3 regions of the Mesorhizobium sp. AA22 genome follow, and region 2 is predicted to be linked to each of the others. Evidence: predicted binding sites of a transcription regulator. Region 2 holds the regulator's gene; each other region holds the start of a gene.

Evidence for each region. The regulator LexA, encoded in region 2, represses DNA repair genes until DNA is damaged. The targets are predictions, from matches to a motif close to TGTTCNNNNTGTGTTCNG.
Region 1: the regulator LexA is predicted to act here: its motif matches at 2,566-2,583, upstream of A9K68_RS06115 (helicase-related protein).
Region 3: the regulator LexA is predicted to act here: its motif matches at 2,012-2,029, upstream of recA (recombinase RecA).

The regions. Positions count from the first base shown of each region.
Region 1 covers NZ_CP048406.1:1,285,804-1,290,222, reverse strand. The annotation lists gene phbB (acetoacetyl-CoA reductase) at 1-64, shown strand, start outside; gene A9K68_RS06125 (NAD(P)/FAD-dependent oxidoreductase) at 146-1,345, opposite strand; gene A9K68_RS06120 (TetR family transcriptional regulator) at 1,304-2,062, shown strand; gene A9K68_RS06115 (helicase-related protein) at 2,771-4,419, shown strand, end outside.
Region 2 covers NZ_CP048406.1:3,743,506-3,747,924, forward strand. The annotation lists partial or broken gene A9K68_RS18065 (ComEC/Rec2 family competence protein) at 1-1,527, shown strand, start outside; gene lexA (transcriptional repressor LexA) at 1,521-2,258, opposite strand; gene glp (gephyrin-like molybdotransferase Glp) at 2,363-3,568, opposite strand; gene moaC (cyclic pyranopterin monophosphate synthase MoaC) at 3,568-4,065, opposite strand; gene trpC (indole-3-glycerol phosphate synthase TrpC) at 4,132-4,419, opposite strand, start outside.
Region 3 covers NZ_CP048406.1:4,287,084-4,291,502, forward strand. The annotation lists gene alaS (alanine--tRNA ligase) at 1-536, opposite strand, end outside; gene recA (recombinase RecA) at 791-1,888, opposite strand; gene A9K68_RS20760 (carbohydrate kinase family protein) at 2,163-3,101, shown strand; gene A9K68_RS20765 (TfoX/Sxy family protein) at 3,121-3,444, opposite strand; gene A9K68_RS20770 (GFA family protein) at 3,535-4,032, shown strand; gene sufA (Fe-S cluster assembly scaffold SufA) at 4,159-4,419, opposite strand, start outside.

The sequences.
Region 1 (4,419 bases), 2.5 Mb from region 2:
CGACGATGCCGGTTTCATCACCGGCTCGACCATCTCCGCCAATGGCGGCCAGTACATCACCTGAGGCGTCGTGCCCCTCGCCGATAACTGATGCACCGGCCCGACGCCCACAGGGCCAAGATCGAGGCTGGGGTAGCTGCGGCTGTCAGGCGACAAGCTTCAGCCCTGGTTCGGCTGCAGGCTTGGTCCGGGCGATCGGGCCCGGCTCGCGCGACGGTGCCGGCAGGCGGGCAAGCGGCGCCCGGCTGAGGCCTGACAGTTTCAAGGCAATGCGACGTCTCAGGAATGAATTGAGGTTCAGCACCGAAAGCCCGAGATTGCGGACGAACCGCTTCACCGGACTGCGGGTAAGCGCCATGTCGGTCATCGTGCCCGCTAGTTCAAGCACCTCTTCGGCCGCCGGACGCCGCAGCGTTTCGTAAAGGTCGAGCTCCGCTTCCGGGCGCACGCCGTTCACCACGTCGCCAAGCAACTGGCCAAGCACGAGCGCGTCGATGATGCCGGTGTTCATGCCCTGCCCTCCCGCCGGGCTGTGCACGTGCGCGGCATCACCCATGAGAAACAACCGGTCCTTGCGGTACGAGCGGACCAAGCGGTGATGGACGCGAAAACGCGAGCTCCACGACAGATCGAGCACCCGGGCTCTTTCTTTGGTCGGTCCACGGCTGTCGAGCAGCGCCTGGATGTCGGCGATCTCAGGCTTTTCCGGTGCGTCATCCATTGTTGCGACGACCCGGTACGATCCGTCCGGGAGCGGCGCCACCACCACCAGCCCGGCCGGTGCAAAGAACAGCGACACTTCGGTCGGCCCAACCGGCCAGTCGAGACGAACATCGGCGAGCACGAACGAAGCGTCATAGGCCGCGCCGTCGAACTCGATGCCGCTCGACCTGCGCACCAGGCTGTGCATGCCGTCGGCACCAACGACGTAGCGTGCCGATATCGGTTTCTCGCGGCCGTTCTCGATCACCGTCACGCGTGCGCCGTCAGCGTCCTGAACGACGGCCTTGGCCTCGACCGTGCGATGAATCACGCCGCCCAGGGCTGCGATCCGCTCGGCGAACACCTGCTCGGTCAGGTTCTGAGGCAGCATCATCAGATAGGGATGCCTTGACGGAAGCTTGCTGAAATCGAGCTTGAGCAGCGCCCGATTGCGGTCGCGGATGGCGAAATTCTGCAGCTTCAGGGCAAGCTCGCTCAGCCGCTGCGTGACGCCGAGCGGCTCCAGCGTTTCCAGCGTCTGCGCGTGGATGACGCCAGCCCGCGACGTCTGAAGCTGCTGCGCCAGCCTGTCGATCAAAACATGATCGACACCGGCCTGGTGCAGCACGATGGACAGCGCCATGCCGGTCGGCCCGGCGCCGATTATCAGGACTTCCGTAGTTTCGGGCAACATTTCTCTCTCCATTTGTCAACGATCGTTGACTTTCTAGGCGAACCCATTGCATTTGTCAACGGCCGTTGGCATATGAATTTCATGACCGAGAATCAGCCGAAGAAACCCAGCAAGTCGGACCGCACGCGCGCCCAAATCCTCGAGGCCGCGAGGCTCCTGTTCGCCGAGCACGGCTATGACGGCGCCTCTATCCGCGACGTCGCGGCGCATGCCTCGATCGATCCGGCCATGGTGATCCGCTATTTCCGCAGCAAGGACGAGCTGTTCGCCAGGGCGGCGGTCGTCGATCTGCAATTGCCGGCACTGCGGGTGATCGACCGAAACACCATCGGCGAAACGCTGATCAGGCGTTTTCTCGAAATCTGGGAAGGCCCGGCCAGCGGCCCTGGCATGGCAATTCTGCTGCGTTCGGCGACGTCGAACGAATTCGCCGCGGAAAAATTGCGCGACGTATTTGGAAACCAGGTGAGGCCGGTGGTTGCGGCGGTCTCTGACCCGGCCGATGCGGGTCGACGGGCCGGGCTCGTTTCGAGCCAGCTGCTGGGTCTGGCGATGTGCCGGTACCTGCTGCGGCTTCCGCCAGTCGTCGCCCTGTCCCACGACGAAATTATCCAGAAAGTCGGCCCTACTTTGCAGCGCTATGCCGTGGGAGAGGACGGGTCTTGAACCAATCCGTTCTGCATTGCTGGCACACTGGTCCTCGTGCAGCGACTGCGCCGACGATGGACGCGACGCCGACCTTGTGCCGAAGCGGCACGCAAAAGTTAACGGCGGCCGCAAAGCCTGTGCAAAACCTGTTCCCCGCCTGTGGATACCCGGTGGAAAACCTGTTCACGACACTACATATTGGGGTGAACAAACCGGGAAACTCCGCCAGCGCTGATTCGTCGCCGTTTCGTTCCGGCTTTGAGCGGAAGGTTAACGACAAAAGGCTGAAAACATCCCCAAATGGTTAAGACGCGTTAGGAAAGATTAATAATTTCAAAATGTTGGATGACACCCGCCGACCTGCTGTCGATCGTTCATCGGCAAAGGTTAACGGCGAGTCAGCCCTGCATGAAACGGGCCATTTCGGCGATTCAGCATGTGGTGAGACTCGCCGGCGAAAAATCCAGATGTAGCCGTGAACAAACCCTGAATCCGCGCGAGTCAGCGATTCGTAGCCGATTCGTTCCAGACTCGTTCCAACTGTTAAATCGGAACGCCCTACTGTCTAATCGGAACAGATTATCGAAGCTGAGGGGAGCCTTCGAGCTGCCGTCGGAACATTCCGCTTTCGCTTCGCGCCCGAAATCCCTATGTGTCGCTTGTCACACGCGCCAGCACGGGGCGCGCTCCCGACAACGCGAGGCAGAGAGCCTTATTTCCAGGTCGATGAACATCCAGCCGAAACACACTGAACCGCTGATCCTGTCGGGCCGCGACGTGACCGCCGTGCTCGGACCGACCAACACCGGTAAGACCCATCTCGCCATCGAGCGCATGGTGGCGCATGAAAGCGGCATTATCGGCCTGCCGCTCCGGCTCCTCGCCCGCGAGGTTTATACGCGCGTCTGCGAGAAGGTCGGCGCTCACAAGGTGGCGCTCATCACCGGCGAGGAGAAGATCCAGCCCGACGGCGCCAGATATTCGGTCTGTACGGTGGAAGCCATGCCGCGCGAGACCGACGCCGCGTTCGTTGCCATCGACGAGGTTCAGCTGGCCGGCGATCTCGAGCGCGGCCATATCTTCACCGACCGCATCCTGCATCTGCGCGGCCGCCAGGAGACACTGCTGCTGGGTGCGGCCACCATGCACGGCATCCTCCAGCGTCTGCTGAAGGGCGTGTCGGTGGTGACGCGGCCACGGCTGTCGCATCTCGCCTATGCCGGCTCGAAGAAGCTCACCCGCTTGCCGCGACGCACGGCGATCGTCGCCTTTTCCGCCGACGAGGTTTATGCGATCGCCGAACTGATCCGCCGCCAGCAGGGCGGTGCGGCCGTCGTGCTCGGTGCGCTATCGCCCCGCACCCGCAACGCGCAGGTGGCGCTGTTCCAATCGGGTGATGTCGATTATCTGATCGCCACCGATGCGATCGGCATGGGCCTCAACCTCGATCTCGATCATGTCGCCTTCGCCCAGAACCGCAAATTCGACGGCTACCAGTACCGCAATCTGACGGCGGCCGAACTCGGCCAGATCGCCGGCCGCGCCGGCCGGCACATGCGCGACGGAACCTTCGGCGTCACCGGCCAGGTCGATCCACTGGATGAGGAACTGGTCAAGAAGATCGAAGCGCATGATTTCGACCCGGTGAAGGTGCTGCAATGGCGCACCGCGCGTTTCGATTTCGCCAACCTCGACGCGCTGAAGCGCTCGATCGAGACCAACGCCCCGGTTGAAGGCCTGACGCGCGCGCTGCCGGCGGTGGATGCGCAGGCGCTCGAGCACCTGTCCCGCGACGAGGACATTCGGGCGCTTGCCACCGACGCCCGGCGCGTGGCGCTGTTGTGGGAGGCCTGCGCCCTTCCCGACTACAGGAAGATCGCGCCAGCCCAGCATGCCGACCTGATCGCCTCGATCTATATGGACCTTGCCAGGCATGGCCATGTCGACGAGAACTACATGGCCGAGCAGGTGCGCCGTGCCGACACCACCGAGGGCGACATCGACACGCTGTCGCACCGGATCGCCCAGATCCGCACCTGGACTTTCGTTTCCAACCGGCCGGGCTGGCTGGCCGATCAGGCACACTGGCAGGAAAAGACACGCGAAATCGAAGACAGATTGTCGGATGCGCTGCATGAGCGGTTGACGAAACGCTTCGTAGACCGCAGGACTTCCGTCCTCATGCGGCGCCTTAGAGAAAATACCATGCCTGAAGCCGAAATCAGCCCAACCGGAACCGTCCTCGTCGAAGGCCATCATGTCGGCGAGTTGCAGGGGTTCCGCTTCACCGCCGACCAAAGCGCCGGCGGCGAGGACGCCAAGGCGGTGCGTGCAGCAGCCCAGAAGGCGCTTGCAGCCGAATTCGAGGCGCGGGC
Region 2 (4,419 bases):
GATTGCCGCCGCACTGATCATCGGCGTGCGTGCCGGCATTCCCGAAGAGATAAACGAATCGATGCGGCGCACCGGCATCTACCACATCATCTCGATTTCCGGCCTGCACATGGCGCTTGTCGCCGGCACGATTATGGGATTGCTGCGCGGCGCCTTTGCGCTGTTTCCCGATTTTTCGTCACGCCGGCCGGTCAAGAAATATGCGGCTGCTGCCGCACTCCTTTCCATCGCTGCCTATCTCATTTTTTCCGGTATCGTGGTCGCGGCTGAACGCAGCTTCATCATGCTGGCGGTAATGCTTGTCGCCGTGCTGTTCGACCGAGCGGCACTTACCATGCGCAATCTGACGATTTCTGCCATCGCCGTCATCGTCGTGGCGCCGCACGAGGTGGTCGGCCCAAGCTTCCAGATGTCCTTCGCCGCGACTGCTGCTCTCGTGGGCGCCTATGCCGGCTGGTCCGACTATCGTGCCGACAGGGCCACGGCGCCGCCACAGCGACGGTCGCCGGTCGCTTTCGTCACGCGAAAACTCGCAGCTGGGACAGGTACCATCGCAATGACCTCCATCATTGCCGGCAGCGCCACTGCGCTCTTCGCCATCTGGCACTTCCAGCGCGTATCGCCGCTTAGCCTGTTCGCCAATCTGGCGGTCATGCCAATCGTCACGGTCGTCATGTTCCTGGCCGTCCTCAGCGCTCTGGCAATGCCTTTCGGCTTCGACGGACCTTTCCTCTACATGATGGGCAAGGGACTGACGGCCATGATCGCAATATCGGGATGGATTTCCGAGCGGTCGCCGGTCGATGCAGTCGGGCTGATCTCGTTGCAGTCGGTTCTGCTGGTGACGGTCGCCCTGGTCATCGCTACGATGGCGACGACATGGTTGCGGCTTGCGGCACTTCCCTTTGCGCTCGCCGGCCTGCTGACGATTTCCGACACGCGCGCCCCCGATGTGCTGATTTCGGAAGATGCGCATCTGGTGGCGCTGCCGATCGGCGGCGGCGAACTTGCCGTCAACCGGGTGCGTTCGAACGAATTCACCACCGACAACTGGAAACATGCGCTGGTTTCAGCGACCATTGTCGAGCCGGAGACATTCGAAAAAGGAGACGTGCGGTTCGACATCGCCGACCCGGCCGACCTGCCGCCTGGAGCGCCCTTCTACTGCACTGCCGGCCTGTGCCTCGCCCGGCACCCGTCCGGCGCGATCATCGCACTCGCCGACGACCGCAAAACCGCACGGCCAGCCTGTGCCTTGCGGATTTGATCGTCATCGACGATGCCACAGCCTATTATAATCCCTGCCGCAATCCGCTGGTTCTCGTCGTCACCAAACGGCAGCTCGCTCGCATGGGCAGTGCCGCCGTCTTCTTCGATCCGCTATCAGCGACGACGCGCGCAGAAATCCGTTTTGCCGTCAGACAGCCATATAGGCCCTGGCACGAGCAGCGGAGATTTTCGCGCGAGGCGAGGGGCTTGCCGCCATACCGCAGGGCCGAGAAACCCAAGAAGCCTGCCGCTCAGTAACGCCGGATCAGTCCGACGAGCTTGCCTTGCACCTTGACCCGGTCCGGCCCGAAGATGCGCGTCTCATAGGCCGGATTGGCGGCTTCCAGTGCAATCGAGGCGCCCTTGCGGCGGAACCGCTTCAGCGTCGCTTCCTCCTCGTCGACCAAGGCAACGATGATCTCGCCAGGCTGGGCGGTGTCGGCGTTGCGGATGATGACCGTGTCGCCGTCGAAAATGCCGGCCTCGATCATCGAATCACCCTTGACCTCCAGTGCGTAGTGCGTGCCGCCGGTGATCATGTCCGGTGGTACCGAGATCGAATGCGTCTGGTGCTGGATGGCGTCGATCGGCACACCGGCAGCGATGCGGCCCATCACCGGTATGGAGATGGTGGCAACGACGTCGTCGTCATTGCCGGCCGCGGGCAGGCGCGAAGGCGCCGGTTTGATCTGTCGTCCGAGGCTGCCCTGCCCAAGGCTGCCCTGAATGACGCTTGGCGAGAATTTGCGCGCCGCATTGAGGCCGGGCGCGATCGAATCGGGCAGGCGCAGCACCTCCAGCGCGCGGGCCCGGTTGGGCAGGCGGCGAATGAAACCGCGCTCCTCCAGCGCCGTGATCAGCCGATGGATTCCCGACTTCGAGGCGAGGTCGAGCGCTTCCTTCATCTCGTCGAACGAGGGCGGAATGCCGCTTTCCTTCAGCCGCTCGTGGATGAACATCAGCAGTTCATGTTGTTTGCGTGTCAGCATCGCGACCCCCAACAGAATCAGAAAAACAAAACCAGAACAAACACTATCTGTTCCAGTTGTGTTCCGCAACCGTTTAAAGTTCAATGAATGTGTTGACGTTTTGTTCAGCGTAGCATCAGCACGCTGCATGCGGCGCCCGTCGCGGCTGGGGGAGCGAATGGCTCGCGCACAATCAGCCCGTTGGCGTCGGCCAGCATTTTGAGCATCGAGGAATCCTGGACGCCGAACGGGGTCGCCAGTGGCGTGCCGGCTTCTTCCTTCACCACCGCGCGTACATAGTCCTGCCTGAGATCGTTGGCCGGCATGGTGGCGCCGAGCCGCGCCTGACGCATGTCCTGCCGGAAGGCGCGGCCGCCGAGCCGCGCAAGCAGCGGCTTCAGAAAGAGCTGCGTGCAGACCAGGCTCGCCACCGGATTGCCAGGCAGGCCGATGCAGCGGGTGTCGCCCAGCCGCCCGAACATCAACGGCTTGCCGGGCCGCATGGCGATTTTCCAGAAATCGAGCGTCATGCCTTCACCGGTCAGCACGTCATGGACCAGGTCATGGTCGCCGACCGAGGCGCCGCCCAGCGTGACAATGACATCGGCGCCTGCGTCGACCGCTTGTTTCACCAGCGTGGCGATCGCCTCCTTGCGGTCGGGGGCGATGCCGAGATCGAGCGCGCTGGCGCCGACCGAGCGGGCCGCGGCGGCGACGCCATAGGCATTGGACGAGATGATCTGGTCGGGGCCAAGGTCGCTGCCCGGCGGCAGCAATTCGTCGCCGGTGGCGATGATGGCGATCAGCGGCCGTTTCACCACGCTGACCTGCGGGTGGTTGGCCGAAGCCGCCAGCGACAATGCCGCCGGATCAAGCGGGCGGCCTTTCTCCAGCAGGACGTCGCCCTTCGAGAAATCGAGCCCGAGGCGGCGGATGTTGCGGCCTTCAACCGTCGACGCGGTCACTTCGACGCTGCCGCCGCCGAGATCCCTGGCATTCTCCTGGATAACGATGGTGTCGGCGCCTGCAGGAAGCGGCGCGCCGGTGAAGATGCGCACGGCCTGCGCCCGGCCGACTGTTCCGGCAAAGCCGCGTCCGGCCGGCGCCATGCCGATCACCGAAAGTCTTGCAGGCACGGACGCGACGTCCTCGGCCCGCACGGCATAGCCGTCCATGGCGGACGCGTTGAACGGCGGCTGGGTGCGGAGCGCCAGAAGCGGCTCCGCCAGCACGCGGTCGGCGGCGTCCATCAGGGCGACGCATTCAGCCTGCAAGGGCGCAGCATCCTCAAGCAGGCGCTCGAGCGCCTCGGCGACCGGAAGCAGTGCCATTATTGGCCTGCCCCCTTGGCGTCCGCCTTGTAGTCGCCGGATTTGCCGCCGGTCTTTTCCACCAGCCTGATGCCCGAGATCACCATGGCGCGGTCAACCGCCTTGGCCATGTCATAGATGGTCAGGCAGGCGACCGAGACGGCGGTCAGCGCTTCCATCTCGACGCCGGTCTTACCTGCGACGCGGGCCAGCGCCGTGACCTTCAGGCCTGGCAGCGTCGCGTCCGGTTCGATGTCAACGGATATCTTGGTCAACAGCAGCGGATGGCAGAGCGGGATCAGCTCATGCGTCCTCTTGGCCGCCATGATGCCGGCGATGCGCCCCGTGCCCAGCACGTCGCCCTTCTTGGCATCGCCGTCGAGAATCATCTTCAGCGTTTCGGGCCGCATCGCGACAAGACCTTCGGCGATTGCCGTGCGCGTCGTCTCCGCCTTGTCGCCGACATCGACCATATTGGCTTCGCCTTTCGGGCCAAGATGGGTGAGGGCGGCCGTCATCGTCAGTCAGTCTTAGAGCGACGTGCGTCCGTTTGGACGCGCAAAGTACGCTCTAGCACTTTGAATCTATGCATCGTGCTCTCCGAAAATCGATTCCGATTTTCGGGCCGATGCAATGGCGGGAACCTTGCCCGTCAAAAGCAGGCGCGTCGCAGTGGCCACATTCTGTTGCCGCATCAAGCTCTCGCCGACGAGGAACGTATCGATGTCGCTCAGTTCCAGCCTGCGGCAGTCTTCGTGCGAGAAAATACCGCTCTCGCTGACCAGCAGGCGGTCTGCCGGCACCATCTTCGCGAGCCGCTCCGAGGTCTCGATGCTGGTTTCGAACGTCCGGAGATTGCGGTTGTTGATGCC
Region 3 (4,419 bases), 540 kb from region 2:
TGGTCGTAGAAGATTTCCGAGCACGGGCCGCAGGGACCGGTATCGCCCATCGCCCAGAAATTGTCGCTGGTGGCGATCCGGATGATCCTGTCCTCCGGCAGCCCGGCGATCTTCTTCCAGAAGCCCGCGGCCGCGTCGTCGGTATGGTAGACGGTCACCAGAAGCCGGTCCTTGGCGATGCCGAACTCGCGGGTGATCAGGTTCCAGGCAAGCTCGATGGCGCGCTCTTTGAAATAATCGCCGAAGGAGAAATTGCCGAGCATCTCGAAGAAGGTGTGGTGACGGGCAGTGTAGCCGACATTGTCGAGATCGTTGTGCTTGCCGCCGGCGCGCACGCATTTCTGCGAGGTGGCGGCGCGCGAATAGGGACGGCTTTCCAACCCCGTGAAGACGTTCTTGAACTGCACCATGCCAGCGTTGGTAAACATCAGCGTCGGGTCGTTGCGCGGCACCAGCGGGCTCGACGCCACGACGTCGTGACCCTCTTTGCGGAAATAGTCGAGAAATGCCGACCTGATCTCGTTGACGCCACTCATGAATACTGCCTTTTCGAGAGATCCGCCGATTGCCGGCGGAAAACAGACATCGCCTTTTAGCGGTCGCACCGCACCCTGTCCAGAAACACGGAATTGCTCCAAACCGTAGCGCTTGCCGGCTGTTCACAATGACCAGAGCTATCAGCAAAAACGCAAACCGCCGGCCCAAGGCCGGCGGCATAAACAAATCGATACACCAACTCAATTCGGGATACGCGAACTCAAACGGGTAACTTTGACTGGCAGCCTGTATCCTACATCGCGCCCGCTTCGTCCTCGAAACCATCGTCTCCGCCTTCGGAACCGCCATTTTCGAGGAATTTCTCGGCGATCAGCCCGGCATTCTGCCTCAGCGCCAGCTCGATCTCGCGTGCCGTGTCGGGATTGTCGCGCAGGAACAGTTTTGCGTTCTCGCGGCCCTGGCCGAGACGCTGCGAATTATAGGAGAACCAGGCGCCCGACTTCTCGACCACGCCGGCCTTGACGCCGAGGTCGACCAGCTCGCCGGTCTTGGACACGCCCTCGCCATACATGATGTCGAACTCGACCACCTTGAAGGGCGGCGCCAGCTTGTTCTTGACCACCTTGACGCGGGTCTGGTTGCCGACGACCTCGTCGCGGTCCTTGACCGAGCCGATGCGGCGGATGTCGAGGCGCACCGAAGCATAGAATTTCAGCGCGTTGCCGCCGGTCGTGGTCTCGGGCGAACCGAACATGACGCCGATCTTCATGCGGATCTGGTTGATGAAGATGACCATGGTGTTGGAGCGCGAGATCGAGGCGGTCAGCTTGCGCAGCGCCTGGCTCATCAGCCGGGCCTGCAGGCCGGGCAGCGAATCGCCCATCTCGCCCTCGATTTCGGCGCGCGGCGTCAGCGCCGCGACCGAATCGACCACCAGCACGTCGATGGCGCCGGAACGCACCAGCGTGTCGCAGATCTCCAGCGCCTGCTCGCCGGTATCGGGCTGCGAGATCAAGAGGTTTTCGAGGTCGACGCCGAGCTTGCGGGCGTAGACCGGGTCGAGCGCGTGCTCGGCATCGACGAAGGCGCAGATGCCACCCTTCTTCTGGGCCTCCGCCACCGTGTGCAGCGCCAGCGTCGTCTTGCCCGAGCTTTCCGGCCCATAGATCTCGATGATGCGGCCGCGCGGCAGGCCGCCGACGCCAAGCGCGATGTCGAGGCCAAGCGAACCGGTCGGCACCGTTTCGATCTCGACGACCTGCTCGTTTGCGCCGAGCCGCATGATCGAGCCCTTGCCGAAGGCACGCTCGATTTGCGACAGCGCCGCATCCAGAGCCTTTGATTTGTCCACCGTTTTGTCCTCTACAAGCCGCAAAGAATTCTGAGCCATGATACATCACCCCTTGGTCGTCAATGAAGGCCGGACAATCCGTAAACCTTATCAATTTGTACCTTTTTTGTTCTCGATTGGCAAGGGGAGACAACCGATTGAAAAACCAATAATATCAGGATTTGTTCTTTTTTTGTTTCAGGTTTTCACCCCGGGATGGATCCCGCTTCATCAGCAGGATTCTGCCGGGCATCTTCCGAATCGGCCTCCGGTTGCCGGGTTCCGCCTGGCAACCTAGTCTCATCCGGGGCAACAGCAAGGTCATCTCGCCGGCATGATGAAGTCGCCGACAATCCTGGCCGTGGGCGGCGCCTATATCGAGCGGCGCGGCCAGGTTTTGGGCGCCTTCGTGCCGGCGGCGTCGAATCCCGGCACGATGCGCGAGGAAGTCGGCGGCGCCGTCTTCAATGCGTTGCGCTGCGCCGTGCGCCGCGGCGTCTCCGGCTCGCTGCTTTCGGTTCGCGGCGGCGATGTTCTGGCCGATACGGTCTCGCGCGCCATTGCTGCGGCCGGCATTGCCGATCTGTCGGTGGTGTTCCTCGATCGCGCGACGCCGAGCAACACGGTGCTGATCGACAGCGACGGCGCGCTGATCGCCGGCCTTGCCGACATGGCGCTCTACGACCTGGCGCTTGCCAAGCAGATCCGCCGTGCCAAGGTGCGCGAGGCGATCGGCACCGCCGATTCGGTCCTGTGCGACGCCAACCTGCCGCCGGCGGCGCTGGAGCGGCTGGTGGCGCTTGCCGCCGGCAAGCCGGTTTTCGCCCTCGCCGCTTCACCGGACAAGGCGGTGCGACTCGCGCCGGTGCTCGGCAGCCTGGCGATGGTGTTCATGAACCGGCATGAGGCCTTCGCACTCGCCGATGTCGGTATCGACACAGCGCAGCGAGATATAGTCGACCGCCTGAGGCGCGCCGGCCTCAAAGGCGGCGTGGTGACGGCGGAGGACCGTCCGGTGCTGGGCTTCGACGAAGCCGGGGCGTTTTCGATCGTGCCGCCGAAAAAAGTCGCAGACGGCGCCGCCGATGCGCTGGCGGGCGCTACGGTCGCCGCTCTGCTGCGCGGCCTGACGCTGCGCGCAGCGCTGCGCGAAGGCGTTGCCGCGGCAATGCTTGCGATCGAAAGCGCCGGGCTTGTGCCGGTCTTAACGGCGGCAGATTTTGCCGACGCGCTGGCCCTTGTGCCCGAGCCGCAGAAAATTGGCATGAGCTGATGACCAGCGGAGAGGCAGCCTACTTGCCGGCCCGCAGCCCCGCTTCGTAGGCCCGGCGTGCCCAGACCGCCATCTCATCCGGATCGTCGAAGGCGCTGTCGGGAACGCTCCAGTACGGCATCGCCACCAGCTTGCCGTGCCGCGACCCCGTATAGGTCCATTGCCGGCAGCCGGCCGCCTCGAATTCGGGCGCGCTTTCCGCGTCGGCCTTCAGCATCAATTCGCCACGGATGACGATGGCGATGATGACGCCGTCAAAGTAGATGCCCTTGCCGCCGAACATCTTGCGAATGCTGACCGGGCCGAGGCCTTCGAAAAGTTCGGCGATGCGTTCATTGTCCATGCCGCGATCATGTCATCCGGATTTAGACTTGTCATCGCCGCATCAGGCACCATCCTGACAAGTTGAAAGCCAATTTCGTCGGAGTTTTTCATGCCGCTTCTGCTCAAAGGGTCCTGCCGGTGCAATGCCGTCCGCTTCGAGGTGGAGAGCCACACGCCGGTGCCGTTCATGCTGTGCTACTGCTCGATCTGCCGCAAGCAGCAGGGCGGCGGTGGCTTTGCCATCAATCTCGGCGCCGATTACGAGACGCTGAAAATCAAGGGCAAGCGCCATCTTGGCGTCTACCAGGCCGAGATCGAGGACGACGAGCATCCGCAATGCGAGATCTCGTCAGGCGAACGGAATTTCTGCAGGAAATGCGGATCGGCACTGTGGCTCTATGACCGGACCTGGCCGGAACTGGTCCACCCCTTCGCTTCGGCGATCGACACAGACCTGCCAAAACCACCTGAAAAGGTGCACCTCATGCTGAAATACAAGGCGAACTGGGTCGAGCCCGAGATCGGCAAGGACGACAAGATCTTCGACCTCTATCCCGAGGAATCGATCGCAGACTGGCACAAGCGGACGGGAATGTGGCTGGATTAGCATTCTTCGGCAGTCCCCCTCATCCGGCCCTTCGGGCCACCTTCTCCCCAGCTGGGAGAAGAGACTGGCTTGGCCGCGAAGCGGCCGGATGAGGGGGACTCGCGAAAGCCTACTTAAGGGAAAGCATCAGGCCGACGCGCGCGCCTCGGCCAGAGCCTTCAAATCGGCCGGCTTGAGCTCCACCGATTCGCCGCAGCCGCAGGCCGAGCTCTGGTTCGGGTTGCGGAAGGTGAAGCCGGTGCGCAGCGTCGTCTGCTCGAAATCCATCTCGGTGCCGAACAGGAAAAGCGCTGCTTCAGGCGCGACATAGACATGGGCGCCGTCGCGCTCGATATGATCGTCCTTGGTATTGGGCTCGGTCACCAGGTCTACCGTATATTCCATGCC